Linked DNA regions of Thiohalobacter thiocyanaticus. The protein of the gene in region 2 interacts with the protein of the main gene of each other region in a pairwise test. Links are inferred from orthologs where the notes say so. Each region holds a gene or a part of one and is shown on either strand. Other genes may lie near its edges. The genes, in order: clpB and CFK21_RS00900.

Region 1 (7,624 bases), 2.6 Mb from region 2 along the record:
CGCATCGTCCAGAACAGTTCGGTACTGGGGCTGGTCGCGCTACGCTGGCGCGGCGCCTACAACGCCAGCAAGTTTGCGCTGGAAGGCTTCTACGACACCCTGCGGCTGGAGCTGCAGGGCAGCGGCATCCACTGCGTACTGATCGAACCGGGCCCGATCCGCTCGAACTTCCGGGCCAACGCCCTGGCCCGCTTTCGCGAGCATATCGACAGCGAGCACAGCGCCCACCGGGCGGCCTATGCCGCCGTGCTGGAGCGCCTGACCCGGGCGGGGCCGGCGGCACCCTTCACCCTGGGCCCCGAAGCGGTGCTGGACAAGCTGGTCCTGGCTCTGGAACAGCCACGCCCGCGGCCGCGTTATTACGTGACCGTGCCGACATATCTGTTCGGGTATCTGAAACGGCTGCTGTCGACCCGGATGCTGGACCGGGTGCTGGCAAGGATTGAATGAATACGGAAATGCAGGATGGGGGCAGGCGCTGACGCTGCAACCCCTCAATCACTCGGGAAAAGATGGGTTGCGCTTCGCTCCACCCATCCTACGGTCAGGCCCTGACGTCGAGATTGCGACCGACCCGGGCCTCGGGATCCGGGGCCGGGCGCTCCGGGGCGACGGGTTCCGGTGCGGACTCGACCGGCTGTCGGGCACTCTGCGCCTGGAGTTCGCCGGCCTTGTTCAGCGTCTTCACGGCACTGGCCGTGTCGGGAGCCGCCGTGCGCATGACGGATTCGATCACGCTGCTGCCACTGCCATTGATATCCATTGCGATTACTCTGCGGTCTGCGGGTCTACCGAGTTTAACGGCCGGCCGGCCGCAGGCTTTAACGGCGGCTGGGATTGCTGCCGCAGGACTGTATAACACAATGATTTCATTGATAAGGACCGACCCGGATCAGGGCCGCTGTCCACATCACCCGCACGGCTGAACGATCAGCGGAACCTCCATCTCCTCCCGACTCGCACCGCTGTGCACACCGGCGAAGCTGAAAGGCCTTTCATCGCCCAGGGTATCCTTGATGACATAGTTGTCCTTCATCAGCAGCACATAATCGCCCAGGCGGCTGTCGAGCTCCGGATGCGACTCGCCCGGCCCCAGCCAGCCCTGCGCCACCAGATCGGCGGCCGGCAGCAGGGTGCAATACCCGGCCAGTTGGGTGGTGACATAGTCCTCGAAACGCTGCCGGGCACGCGGGCGCACATAACAACTGGCCGCACGCGGCTCACCGCACAACGGCAGGGTCAGGCAGTCGCGCAGTTCGGGATGCTGCTCCAGGCGCACATGACGATCCGCAGCCGTATCGATGTGGCCATGATCCGCGGTCAACAGCACCAGGCTATCGGTGCCGGCCAACTCCCGCGTCAACCCGACCCACCACTCATCAAGCGCCTCGAACAGCACCGCCGTCGCGGGACTGGCCACGCCCTCATGATGAATGCAGCTGTCGAGTTCCGGCCAGTAGATCCAGGTCAGGCTCGGTTCCGGCTGCAGGCGCAGCTGCTGCACCAGGCCTTCGCCCAGTCGTTCCAGCGAGGCATAGCCGGTGCGGACGGCCGGCGCGGTCAGGGTGGTACTGTAGGGGGAATTGACAATGGCCTCGGGCAGCCAGGCACGGCAGGTCCGCTCGACATCGGCCAGGAAGGGACGGGTGTCGATCACCTGCGGCACCGACAGTCCCAGCTTGCGCAGATCCACGCCGCCGGCCCGGGTTACGAAGGGCAGAATGGTCGCGACGACCCCGGCCTCGCGCAGCCACTGGAACCAGCCGGTCACAGCATGCTGACGCGGCGGCCGGCCGGTGAGCAGGCTGGTGATGGCGCTGGCGGTAGTGGTGGGAAACACCGAGGTCAGAATACGGCGCGAGGCCCGGGCCAGGCTGGAATCGGGGAACTGCCGCAGTACGTTCTCGCCCAGGCCATCGATGACGACCAGCAGGATGTGACGGGCCGCCGCCAGTTCCTTCAGGTCCAGCCCGGTCAGCGGCAGGCATGCATCCGACCCGCCCGTCCCCAGCGCGGCGCGCAGGCTCTGCATCAGGTTCACCAGGCTGCCGCCATGATAGTCCGGCTTGATCATACCGGCACCTTACGCCGGGGACAGCAACGGGTTCAAGACACCCCCCTCACTCCTCACTCAAGACAAAAAAAGCCCCGCGGGGGACACGGGGCACGCCTGACTTGGCGAGGTAATGTCACCAGTATCAGGTGGAGGAGTCTCACAGTTCCAACCATTTCCAGGTTCAAACTGTATAGATATTAGATAGACCCTGCGCTGATCTAAATCAAGTCCGGACAGGTAAATCTATTGAAACAATCCGACGCCGTAGGATGGGTGAAGCGCAGCGTAACCCATCGCTTCTCAGGCAATGATGGGTTCCGCTTTGCTTCACCCATCCTACGGCAATGACGCAAATGCGCGTCGGGTCCGCCGCCGCATAAGCAGTTTTCACCTATGCCGCACACATCCGGCCATCAGGCCGCCGAAGCGGCCTGCTTGTCGGTCTTGTGGAAGTCCAGTTCGCCGTCGCGCACATCGACCTCGATACGGGTCCCGGGACCGAACTCGCCGGCCAGGATATGCTGGGCCAGCGGGTTCTCCAGCTGATGCTGGATGGCGCGCTTGAGCGGCCGGGCGCCGTAGACCGGATCGAAACCGGCCTCGCCCAGCTTGTCCAGCGCGGCATCGCTGAGCGCAAGCTCCATGTCGCGGTCGGCCAGGCGCGCGCGCAGGTAATCGATCTGGATGTTGGCGATCTCGCGGATCTGCTCGCGCCCCAGCGGATGGAACACCACCACCTCGTCGACGCGGTTGATGAACTCGGGCCGGAAGTAGCCGCCCACGACCTCCATCACGGCGGACTTCATCCGGTCGTAGTTCTCCTCGCCGGACAGCTGCTGGATCTGCTCGGAGCCCAGGTTGGAGGTCATCACGATCACGGTGTTGCGGAAATCCACGGTCCGGCCCTGGCCGTCGGTCAGGCGCCCGTCGTCCAGCACCTGCAGCAGCACGTTGAACACGTCCGGATGCGCCTTCTCGACCTCGTCGAGCAGGATCACCGAGTAGGGCTTGCGGCGCACCGCCTCGGTCAGGTAGCCGCCCTCCTCGTAGCCGACATAGCCGGGCGGGGCGCCGATCAGGCGCGCGACCGAATGCTTCTCCATGAACTCGGACATGTCGATGCGCACCATGGCCTCTTCGGTGTCGAACAGAAAATTGGCCAGTGCCTTGGTCAACTCGGTCTTGCCGACACCGGTCGGACCCAGGAACAGGAACGAGCCGTTGGGCCGGTTGGGATCCGACAGGCCGGCGCGCGAGCGGCGGATGGCGTCGGAGACGGCCTTGACCGCCTCGTCCTGGCCCACCACGCGGTCGCGGATGGCTTCCTCCATACGCAGCAGCTTCTCGCGCTCGCCCTCCAGCATCTTGGACACCGGGATGCCGGTCCACTTGGAGACCACCTCGGCGATCTCCTCGTCGGTGACGCGGTTGCGCAGCAGTTTCATCTCCTGCATCTCGGCCTGAGTGGCCAGGTCCAGCTGCTTCTGCAGCTCCGGGATCCTGCCGTACTGCAGTTCGCCGGCGCGGGTGAGATCCCCGGCACGCTGGGCGGTCTCCAGTTCCTTGCGGGCGCGCTCCAGTTCCTCCTTGACATGATGGGTGCCCTGGACCGAGGCCTTCTCGGCCTTCCAGATCTCCTCCAGGTCGGAGAACTCGCGCTCCAGCCGAACCAACTCCTCCTCCAGCGTGGTCAGGCGCTTCCTGGACGCCTCGTCGCTTTCCTTCTTCAGCGCCTCGCGCTCGATCTTGAGCTGGATCATGCGCCGCTCCAGACGATCCATCTCCTCGGGTTTGGAGTCGATCTCCATGCGGATGCGCGAGGCGGCCTCGTCGACCAGGTCGATGGCCTTGTCGGGCAGCTGGCGATCGGTGATGTAGCGGTGCGACAGGGTGGCCGCGGCGACGATGGCCGGATCGGTGATCTCCACCCCGTGGTGGACCTCGTACTTCTCCTTCAGCCCGCGCAGGATGGCGATGGTGTCCTCTTCGCTGGGTTCATCGACCAGCACTTTCTGGAACCGACGTTCCAGGGCGGCGTCCTTTTCGATGTACTTGCGGTATTCATCCAGGGTGGTCGCACCCACGCAGTGCAGCTCGCCGCGAGCCAGCGCGGGCTTGAGCATATTGCCGGCGTCCATCGCGCCCTCGGCCTTGCCGGCGCCGACCATGGTGTGCAGCTCATCGATGAACAGGATGACCTGGCCTTCCTGCTTGGCCAGGTCGTTGAGCACGCCCTTGAGGCGTTCCTCGAACTCGCCGCGGAACTTGGCCCCGGCGATCAGCGCGCCCATGTCCAGGGACAGCAGGCGTTTGCCCTTGATGCCGTCCGGCACCTCGCCATTGACGATGCGCTGGGCCAGGCCCTCGACAATGGCGGTCTTGCCCACGCCGGGCTCGCCGATCAGCACCGGGTTGTTCTTGGTGCGGCGCTGCAGCACCTGGATGGTGCGGCGGATCTCGTCGTCGCGGCCGATGACCGGATCCAGCTTGCCCTGCTCGGCCCGCTCGGTCATGTCGATGGTGTATTTCTCCAGCGCCTGGCGCTGGTCCTCGGCATTCGGGTCGTCGACCCTGGCGCCACCGCGCATGTTGTCGACGGCCTGCTCGAGCAGTCCCTTACTGGCACCGGCCTTGCGCAGCAGTTCGCCGACCGCGCCCTTGTCCTCGACCGCGGCCAGCACGAACAGCTCGCTGGAGATGTACTGATCCTTGCGCTGCTGGGCCAGTTTGTCGGTGATATTGAGCAGCCGGCCCAGATCGTTGGAGATGTGCACCTCGCCGGCGCTGCCCTCGACCCGGGGCAGTTTCTCCAGTGCCTCGCCCAGCTGCGAGCGCAGCAGGTTGACATTGACGTCGGCCTGGGTCAGCAGGTGGCGGACCGAACCGCCCTCCTGGTCCAGCAGCGCGATCAGCACATGCACCGGTTCGATGAACTGGTGATCCTGGCCCACGGCCAGGCTCTGGGCGTCGGCCAGCGCCATCTGGAACTTGCTGGTCAGCTTGTCCATCCGCATGATTTTCGTCTCTCCACTCGCCTGATTTCTGATTACCCTACAGATGGGGCGGCAACGGGAACATTTCAAGCCATGCTGGCGGCTCCCGGCGGCCTGTTTTCTGTCAGATATAGCAGATAGCGGCGGAAACGCATTGATTCAACTCAGCAGAACGTGACCCCGGCGGCTGTCTCGCGGGCGGCGGGATGGGTATGATCGGCCCCACGGGCGGCTCGACCGGGCATCGCCGGCAAGCGGAGGAACGGCTTATGAATCAGATCGGCAAGGCATTCCTGCAGGGCCTGGCGACCGTGCTGCCGGTGACCCTGACCCTCTACCTGGCCTGGCTGCTCGCCATGGGCGCGGAACGCATCATGGGGCGGGCAGTACGGCTGCTGCTGCCGGAGGGCTGGTACTGGCCGGGCACCGGACTGGTGCTGGCCCTGATCGTCATCACGATCATCGGCCTGGTGGTGCGGCTGCCGCTGATGAAGCTGCTGCTGCGGCTCAACGACGCCGTGTTCCGCCGAATTCCCATCATCAAGACGCTCTACTCCACCATCAGCGACTTCACCGATTTCGTTGCCCATATGCAGGACCGTCAGGACACCGGGCGACCGGTGAAGGTCAGGCTCTGGGATGATACCGAAGTGATCGGCCTGGTCACGGACCCGGATCCGAAGCTGGCAAACAACGCGGAGGGCGGCGACAGCCAGCGGGTGCTGGTCTACCTGCCCATGAGCTACCAGCTCGGTGGCTACACGCTGCTGATCAACCGCGACCGGCTGGAGCCGGTGGACATGCCGATGGAGGATGCGCTGCGGTTCGTCATCACCGCGGGGGTGAAGGGTGGGGAGAAATGAAGTTCAAGAGCGCCACGGAATACACGGAAAACACGGAAAACACGGACATGAGAATATCAATATGTTGCCCCGACGCTGCGCGCCGGGCAACAGGCCGGCATTGTCTACACGCAATTTTCCGTGTATTCCGTGGCGCTCTCAGGATTTTTTGTACACCTTGCGCCGGAACAGGTCGTTGCGCCGGCTGACCAGCCGGTCGAGGAACAGCAGCCCGTCCAGGTGGTCCATCTCGTGCTGCACGGCGCGTGCCTCGAACCCCTCCATGTCGAAGGTCAGCGGATTGCCGTCGGGATCGCACGCCTCCAGGTGGACGCGTTCGGCCCGGATCACGTTGCCGGTGTAGTCCGGCACCGACAGGCAGCCTTCCCGCCCCAGGGCATAGCCCTCCCACTCGGTGATTTCGGGATTGACCAGCACCAGGTAGCCGTGATTCGGCACCGGCTTTTTCATCTGCGACACATCCACGATCACCACCCGGATGAACTGTCCCACCTGCGGCGCGGCGATGCCCACCGCCCCGGGACCGGTGCGGCGGGTCTGTTCCAGATCGGCGATGAAGTCACGCAGCGACTGATCGAACGCGGCCACCGGTTCGGAGACCTGCTTCAGGCGCTCGTCGGGATAGGTCAGGATGTCAAAAACAGCCATGCTTGGGTTCCGGGTAAACGCTGCCTCACCCGATCAGCGTCTCGATCGGCTCGATGTCCACGTCCATGCCCTCGCGATGCACGATCTCCAGCGCCGAGCGCAGCGCCTCGATGCCCTCGCGGGCCCGACCCTCGATGGTCATGACATAGAGCGGTTCGGTCTCGCTGCCGCCGACGTCGGACTGCAGATCGGTGATATCCAGGCCCGCCTCGGCCAGGGCCGAAGTGACCTGGGCAACGATCCCGGCGCGGTCGGCGCCGTAGACGGTCACCCGCACATCCGGAATATGGTGCCGATGCAGACCGCCCTCGATCCGGTCCACATGCAGACGCAGACCGAGTGATTCGGCCTCGTTGTCCAGCAGCGACTGCAGCTGCTTCACACTGCCGCCGAACCTCACCATCAGCATGATGGTGAAGTTGCCGCCCAGGCGCATCATCGAGGCCTCGCCGAGGTTGGCCCCGCCCTCGAACAGGGCCGAGGCCACCTTGGCCACGATCCCGGCCCGGTCCGCGCCGACCAACGTCACCATGAACCATCCGCTCATAAGTTTCTCCGTAAAAAATGGCCACGGAAAGCACGGAAAATATGAAGTCAATGATGCGTAGGTCGGATCAGCCCGCAGGGCATAACCCGACACACGAACCGCGGACTGCGTCGGGTTACGCTTCGCTAACCCGACCTACAGATGCTGCAGCAAGCAACCAGCAATTGTCCGTGTTTTCCGTGTATTCCGTGGCGCTCTTTCTCCTCAATGCAACGTCGCGTGGGCGGCGTAGATGACCAGCACGCCGGCGGCGATCAGGACCACCTGCTGGGCGGTGGCGGCAGCGTGCACCCGCTTGTGCAGGCCCGGGATCAGGTCGGCCACGGCGACATAGATGAAGCTGGAGGCGGCAATGGCCAGCACAAAGGGCAGTGCGGCCTCGGCCTGCTTGAGGCTGACATAGGCGATCACGCCGCCGACCAGGGTCGCCAGGCTGGAAATGATATTGAAGACGAAGGCCCGCAGGCGGCTGTAGCCGTTGTTGAGCAGGATGGCGAAATCACCCACCTCCTGCGGG
Region 2 (7,445 bases):
CAGGCGAACAGGACCCGCACCCGGCCGATATCGGTCACGGTTGTCGCACGTTGTTTGAGCTGCTCGGCCAGGGCCCGGGCGGCATCGCGGCCCTGATCCAGTTCCAGCGGCAGTACCACGTCGATGTGCACCTCGCCATTGAGGTAGTGCAGGTTGATCTCCTGCACCTGCTCCATTTCCGGGAGCCCGGCCCAGTTTCTGTGCAACTGGCCGAGGAGTTCGCTGCGCAGCGGCAGGTGATCACAGGGCGAGGCGCGGGAATCGTCCTCCGGATCCACGTGCACCGTCACATCCGCCACCACGTCGACGTCCCTGAGCAGGGTCTGGCGCACCCGCTCGCCGATCTGGTGGCCCTCGGAGACGCTGAGCCTGGGATCGACCTGGACATGCACATCGACCAGGGCATCGCTGCCGCTGCGCCGGGTGCGCAGCATGTGCAACTCGCGCACACCGCCGACGTCGCGGATGGTGTCACGGATCTGCTGCACCTCGTCTTCCTCCAGGGCGGTGTCGATCAACTCGCGCATGCTGCTCCAACTCAGGTCCCAGCCGATCTTCGCCACCATCAGGCCCACCAGCACGGCAGCGATGGCATCGAGATAGGGCAGGCCGGCCATGGTGCCGCCGATGCCCACCATCACCACGATGGAGGAAATGGCATCCGAACGGCTGTGCCAGGCGTTGGCGCGCAGCATATTGGACTTGATCCGCCGCGCCAGCCGCATGGTGTAATGATAGATCGCCTCCTTGGACAGCACCGAGAGCAGGGCGACGATCATGGCCCCCATGCCGGGCTGCAGCAGCAGGTCGGGGTGGAACAGCCTCCGCCCGGCATCCCAGACGATACCGCCGGCCACCAGGATCAGCGTCACGCCCAGCGCCACCGTCATCAGGGTCTCGATGCGGCCGTGGCCGTAGGGGTGAGAGGCATCGGCCTCGCGATGGGCATGCTTGGCGGCGAAGATGACCAGGAAATCGGTGAGCAGATCCGACAGCGAATGGATGCCGTCGGCGATCAGCGCCTGTGAGTGCGCGATCAGCCCGACGACGATCTTGGCCACGCCCAGGGCGAAGTCCACCACCGAACCGATCAGCGTGACCTTGCGGATCTCGCGGTAGCGCTCGGTATTCCCCGCTGTGGCGGGGACATGGCTGTGGCTATGGGCGTGCATGGGGTTGTGCTCTCGTTTATTGCGCCCGTGTCCGGTTGACCTTATGTGCGGCGATGATAACGCAAAGGACGCAGAGACGCAGAGACGCAAAGGAACATGTATTAAGGAAGGGCACTCTTCAGCCGCGTCATGGCGAGGGAAGCAATGTCATTTACATATAAATCGCTTTGCGCCTCTGCGTCTTTGCGACTTCTGCGTTGCAGCCGCCCAGTCACTCAGTCGAACCCACCCTCACGCTGATGCGTATGTCGCGGCCGTCCTGCTCGATGCCGACCACCTCGTGGCCGTTGATGCGGCACCAGGTGGGGATGTCGTTGATCGCGCCGGGGTCGGTGCAGCTGACGTGCAGCACATCGCCGGGGTCGAGCTCGGCGATCGCATCCTGGGTGCGGATCACCGGCAGTGGGCAGAGAATGTTGCGGGCGTCGAGCGTATGTTCGCTCACAGGTACCAGTCCTGACGGATCTCGTCCGGCGGCAGCGGTCTGACCCGGCGGGTGCTGCTCTCGCCATTGCGGTTGATCTCGACCTCGACCTCGGCCGCGTCACGCCCCTGACTGAAGCGGCCCAGCAGGCGCGCGGCCAGTTCCAGGTCGGCATCGTCGACTTCGCCGTCGAGCAGCACCAGCGGGCCCTTGTGACTGGTGCTGCGCAGATGGGTGAACTGCTTGCGGTAACCCTCGAGAAAGTTGTTCTCGCCCTCGTCGCGACCGATGATCAGCTTGAAATTGGACCGCGGACGGATATGCCGGCCGACCTTGAGCAGCATGATGTCATCGAGTTCATAGCGACGCTCGCCGCGCGCCTGCCACAGATCGGCCAGCTTGGTCGAATACTGCCTGTCGGTGAGAAAGCAGCAGCCGCCGGCCGGCTGCGCATAGTCCTCGAAGCCGAACTGCTGTGCCAGCGCCATCTGCGGCTTGCGTGAGCGGCCGCTGAAATCATACAAGCGCTCGCGCTCGACCCAGCCCTCGCGCTCCGGCAGGGTCTCGGGGAGGTTCTTCGCGCACAGCGGACGCAGCAGCAGATCCTCGGCGCCTGACTCATGCGCCACCACCGGCATGGTATCGGCGCGCTGCGACTTGGGCCGCTGGCCGATCACTTCGCCGGTGATGATGAAATCGAACCCGTGCGCCTCGATCCACTCGCGCGCCTTGCCGACCATGAACACCTTGCAGTCCAGGCAGGGGTTGAGATTGGCGCCGTAGCCGTGTTTCGGATTGATGACGACATCCTTGTACTCCTCGATGATGTCGACGATGTGCAGCTTGATGCCGAGCTGCTCGGCCACCCACAGCGCATTGTTGCGTTTCGGTTTGGCCTGGTCCTGATTGCGGATGGCGTGGGTGTGCCCCTCCACGCAGAAGCCGGTGAAGAAATTGATCCCCTCCACATGAACGCCCTGCTCCATGATGACGCGGGCGGCAAGGAGTGAATCCAGCCCTCCGGAGATGAGTGCGACGGCCTTGCGTTGTGACATGGGATTTCGATTGCGGATCGGTAATTTGCCGGACCGGCTATTTTACCCGCAGCTGCGGGTTAATGGCCAATCCTGGGTGATAACAATGCAGAGGACGCAAAGGCGCAGAGGCTCAGAGGAATGAAAAAATAAGAAAACCCTGCGTCTCTGTGCCTTTGCGTGCTCTGCGTTATCGCCGCCCGGGCCGGAGACGAGCTGTCATACCTGACGCTACCGCCATCAGCTCAGTGGGGTTTTTCCGTGTCCTCGTCCAGCGGGATCGGGATGACGCCGGTCTGGCGCCGATACTGCGCGAAGGCCCGCCGGCTGCCGGTCTGCTGCCACAGTTCGGCATTGTGCAGGGGGTCGAGTACAGCTTCGCGGTCGAGTTCGCGCATGGTCTGCAGCACATCGCGCAGGTGCACGAAGGCCTCGGCCAGCTGGGCATAGACCTCGGCCGTGGCATGGCGCAGGCGCTCGGCCAGGGTGCCGTAGGCGCTGCGGCCCAGGTCGACGAAATAGGTATGGTTCACCAGCCGGCGGCGGGCCTGTTCGGGATAGAAACCGGAATACAGCAGGCACTGATCCCCCACGTCGCGCAGCTGTTCCTCCTGCAGCCGGCCGCGGGATGACATGCCGTGGAGAAAATCGAGCGCGATCACCCGGGCGGCCAGCTCCGGCCGCGAGGTGAACCGCATCAGCAGGAACACCAGGTAGCTCTGCAACTCCTGGTCGAGGTGGGTCGCGCAGGCCTGTTCGGCCTCGTTGACCAGCGCCTGCCACTGCGCCGTGGACGTGGGGTGAAGGACCAGCTTCATGGGCACCTCCCAATCAATATATCGGTCCGGGCCGCAGGGGCCTTTACAGTTTATTGACTAGCAGATTCCGGGCCAGGTTCGGTCTGAACGGCCTGCCCGGCGGCACCTGACACTCAATATACCCAATTCCCGATTCCGGCAGAAACTCCCCGTCGGCGCGGATCCGTGCCGGATTTTCTCTTTCACCCCCGGCCCCGGGCGGGCTATACTTGCCGGCCTTTACCTTCAGCAATTTCAAGATGTTTGCGATGGCCAGCTCCACTGCGTCCCAGTCCGGTTTCGATGTCGGCACCTTCCAGGGCCTGATCCTGGCCCTGCAAAGCTACTGGGCGGAGCAGGGCTGCGTGATCCTGCAACCGCTGGACATGGAGGTCGGCGCCGGCACCTTCCACCCGGCCACCTTCCTGCGCTCCATCGGCCCCGAGCCCTGGCACGCGGCCTATGTGCAGCCCTCGCGCCGCCCCACCGACGGGCGCTACGGCGACAACCCCAACCGGCTGCAGCACTATTATCAGTTCCAGGTGGTGCTCAAGCCTTCGCCGCTGGAAATCCAGGACCTGTACCTGGGATCGCTCAGGCACCTGGGGCTGGATCCGCTGGTGCACGACATCCGCTTCGTCGAGGACAACTGGGAATCGCCCACCCTGGGCGCCTGGGGCCTGGGCTGGGAGGTCTGGCTCAACGGCATGGAGGTCACCCAGTTCACCTATTTCCAGCAGGTCGGCGGCCTGGACTGCAAGCCGGTCACCGGCGAGATCACCTACGGCCTGGAGCGCATCGCCATGTACCTGCAGGGGGTGGAGAGCGTGTTCGACCTGGTCTGGACCCGCACCCCGGCCGGCACCGTGACCTACCGCGACGTGTTTCACCAGAACGAGGTCGAGCAATCGACCTACAACTTCGAGCACGCCGACACTGAATCCCTGTTCGCCTGGTTCGACAGCTGCGAGCGCGAGAGCCGGAAGCTGATCGAGGCCGGGCTGCCGCTGCCGGCCTACGAGCAGGCACTGAAGGCCTCGCACACCTTCAATCTGCTGGATGCCCGCAGCGCGATCTCGGTCACCGAGCGCCAGCGCTATATCCTGCGCGTGCGCGCCCTGGCCCGGGCCGTGGCCGAGGCCTACTATGCCAGCCGCGAGGCACTGGGCTTCCCGATGCTCAAGCAGGAGGTCCAGGGATGAGCCAGACCCGCGACCTGCTGATCGAGATCGGCTCCGAGGAACTCCCGCCGAAGGCCCTGCGCCGGCTGCGTGATGCCTTCGAACAGGGCATCACGACCGGGCTGGACAAGGCCGAACTGCAGTATGCCGCCACTGTGGCCTATGCCGCCCCGCGCCGGCTGGCGGTCTGGGTGAAGGGTCTGCAGACCGCTCAGCAGGACCGTGAACAGCTCAAGCGCGGCCCGGCCGTCACCGCGGCCTTCGACGACGAGGGCTGCCCCACCAAGGCGGCCGAGGGCTTTGCCCGCTCCTGCGGCGTGACGGTCGAGCAGCTCGAAACCCTCGAGACCGACAAGGGCGCCTGGCTGGCCTACCGGCAGTTCGAGCCCGGCAGACCCGCCGCCGATCTGATCCCCGATATCGTCGCCCAGGCACTGAGCCAGCTCCCCATCCCCAAACGCATGCGCTGGGGCGATGGCGACGATGAATTCGTCCGGCCTGTACACTGGGTGGTGCTGCTGTTCGGCGACGAGGTGGTCGATGCAACGATTCTGGGTACGCCCACCGGACGCGAGACCTACGGCCACCGCTTTCATCACCCGGAACCGCTGTATCTCGCCGAGCCGGCCGCCTATATGCCGCTGCTCGAGACCGAGGGCCATGTGCTGGCCGACATGGACGTCCGCCGCGAGGCCATCCGCGGCCAGGTGATCGAGGCCGCGCGCCGGCTCCAGGGCGAGGCCCTGATCGACGACGAGCTGCTGGACGAGGTCACTGCCCTGGTGGAATGGCCGGTGGCCATCAGCGGCGGTTTCGATCCCGAGTTCCTGGAGGTCCCGGCCGAGGCGCTGATCTCCTCCATGCAGGATCACCAGAAGTACTTTCCCGTGGTGGATGGCAACGGCAGCCTGCTGCCGCATTTCGTCACCGTCGCCAACCTGGAGAGCCGCGACCCGGATCAGGTCCGCGCCGGCAACGAACGCGTGATCCGCCCGCGCCTGACCGACGCCGCCTTCTTCTGGACGCAGGACCGCAGACAGCCGCTGGCAAGCCGCCAGGAACGACTGGCCAGCATGGTGTTCCAGAATAAGCTCGGTACCCTGCTGGACAAATCGCAGCGGGTGGCACGGCTGGGCCGCACCATCGCCGCCGCCATCGAGGCCGATCCGGATCAGGCCGAACGCGCCGCGCTGCTGGCCAAGTGCGACCTGCTCACCCAGATGGTCTTCGAGTTTCCGGAACTGCAGGGCGTGATGGGCCGCTACTATGCGCTGCACGATGGTGAGTCCGCTGAAGTCGCGCAGGCCCTGGACGAGCAATACATGCCGCGCTTTGCCGGCGACCGGCTGCCGCAGAGCGCCATCGGCCAGGCACTGGCCATCGCCGACCGGCTGGACACCCTGGTCGGCATTTTCGCCATCGGCCAGGCGCCCACCGGCGACAAGGATCCCTTCGCCCTGCGCCGGGCCGCACTCGGCATCGTGCGCATCCTGATCGAATGCGAACTTGACCTGGACCTGCACTCACTGCTGGATGAAAGTGCCGGCGGTTTCGCACCGGAGATCAAGGCCGGCCATGTGACCGCCGAGGTATTCGAGTTCATGCTCGACCGGCTGCGCGCCTACTACAGTGAAACAGGCCTGGATATCCATATCTTCGAAGCGGTGCGGGCACAGACCCCGACCCGGCCGCTCGATTTCCATCGCCGCATCGAGGCGGTGCGCGAATTCGCCCGGCTGCCCGAGGCCGAGAGCCTGGCCGCGGCCAACAAGCGTATCGGCAACATCCTGCGCAAGGCTGAGTCCACGGTGCCGGATCAGGTCGATGCCGGGCTGCTGAAAGAACCGGCCGAGCAGGCACTGCACTCGGCCGTCGAGCAGCTGCGCCCGAAGGTTGAGCCACTGTTCGAGGGCGGCCAATACACCGAGGCCCTGTGCCTGCTGGCCGCCCTGCGCGAGCCGGTCGACAGCTTCTTCGATCAGGTCATGGTGATGGCCGAAGACCCGGCCCTGCGCGACAACCGCCTGGCCCTGCTGCAGGGGCTGCAGGCACTGTTCCTGGGCGCGGCGGACCTGTCTCGGCTGCAGTAGGCTAGACTGAGAACAAAACCTCAACGCAGAGGCGCAAAGGCGCTAAGAAACCAGAATATTTTGCTGCTCGTGCAGTGGTGTAGGATGGGTGGAAGCGCCATGCGCTGTAACCCATCGAATGAACTGCTCAACGATGGGTTGCGCTTTGCTCCACACATCCTACACGGGAGGTCCCATGAGCAACCCGGATTCCTACGCTGACATGCTGGCCGCGGTGCAGGCCTTTCATGACAAGCACGACTTCAAGAACACCGGCGGCGAGGACATGACCTACCGCATCGCCCTGATGGCCGAGGAACTGGGCGAGATCGCCGCCTGCGTGACCAAGGGCAAGGACACAGGCAAGCTCGCCGAGGAGTGCGCCGACCTGCTGATCCTGATCATGGGCACGGCGATTGCCGAGGACTTCGATCTCAAACAGGCCTTCTGGGACAAGATGGACAAAATCATGCAGCGCGATGCCCGCATGGTGAACGGCCGCATCCGCGTCTCCGAGTTCCGTGACACCTGAGCAGCCGCATGCAGCCCGTCATCGTCGACCTTGACGTCATTCGTGACACCAGCCGTGACGCCGCGCCCGATCAGTGGAATCCGCGCCCCGGCAGCCTGGAGGCCATTGCCCGCCTCAGCCGCGCCGACCGGCGGGTACTGGTCACAGGGACACCCGTCAGGGACGGCGACCCCGCCACGGCGCTGGATCGGCTGACCCGGCTGCACAACCGCCTGTCCCAGGCCGCAAGCAACGCC

The links.
Region 1: the proteins of CFK21_RS00900 (region 2) and clpB interact in binary tests that used the Escherichia coli proteins (3 or more experiments, as listed by UniProt). The link is inferred for Thiohalobacter thiocyanaticus from one-to-one orthologs.

What each region holds. Positions count from the first base shown.
Region 1 is NZ_AP018052.1:2,780,758-2,788,381, forward strand. What follows is about bases 2,270-5,419. They hold clpB (ATP-dependent chaperone ClpB), read right to left. Parts: upstream 5,071-5,419; coding sequence 2,470-5,070; downstream 2,270-2,469. Other genes in these bases: CFK21_RS12830 (DUF502 domain-containing protein), read left to right, coding at 5,319-5,419. Also shown: CFK21_RS12810 (SDR family oxidoreductase), read left to right, coding at 1-450; CFK21_RS12815 (hypothetical protein), read right to left, coding at 545-763; CFK21_RS12820 (alkaline phosphatase family protein), read right to left, coding at 911-2,074; more of CFK21_RS12830, read left to right, coding at 5,420-5,912; def (peptide deformylase), read right to left, coding at 6,051-6,560; CFK21_RS12840 (glycine cleavage system protein R), read right to left, coding at 6,586-7,107; CFK21_RS12845 (ZIP family metal transporter), read right to left, coding at 7,312-7,624. UniProt on the Escherichia coli protein: Part of a stress-induced multi-chaperone system, it is involved in the recovery of the cell from heat-induced damage, in cooperation with DnaK, DnaJ and GrpE. Acts before DnaK, in the processing of protein aggregates.
Region 2 is NZ_AP018052.1:191,059-198,503, forward strand. Bases 1-2,971 are described here. They hold CFK21_RS00900 (sulfurtransferase TusA family protein), read right to left. Parts: upstream 1,618-2,971; coding sequence 1,384-1,617; downstream 1-1,383. Other genes in these bases: CFK21_RS00895 (cation diffusion facilitator family transporter), read right to left, coding at 1-1,172; CFK21_RS00905 (tRNA (5-methylaminomethyl-2-thiouridylate)-methyltransferase), read right to left, coding at 1,614-2,651; CFK21_RS00910 (hypothetical protein), read right to left, coding at 2,876-2,971. In the rest of the region: more of CFK21_RS00910, read right to left, coding at 2,972-3,448; glyQ (glycine--tRNA ligase subunit alpha), read left to right, coding at 3,697-4,629; glyS (glycine--tRNA ligase subunit beta), read left to right, coding at 4,626-6,698; CFK21_RS00925 (MazG nucleotide pyrophosphohydrolase domain-containing protein), read left to right, coding at 6,874-7,209; CFK21_RS00930 (D-glycero-alpha-D-manno-heptose-1,7-bisphosphate 7-phosphatase), read left to right, coding at 7,218-7,445. UniProt on the Escherichia coli protein: Involved in thiosulfate metabolism.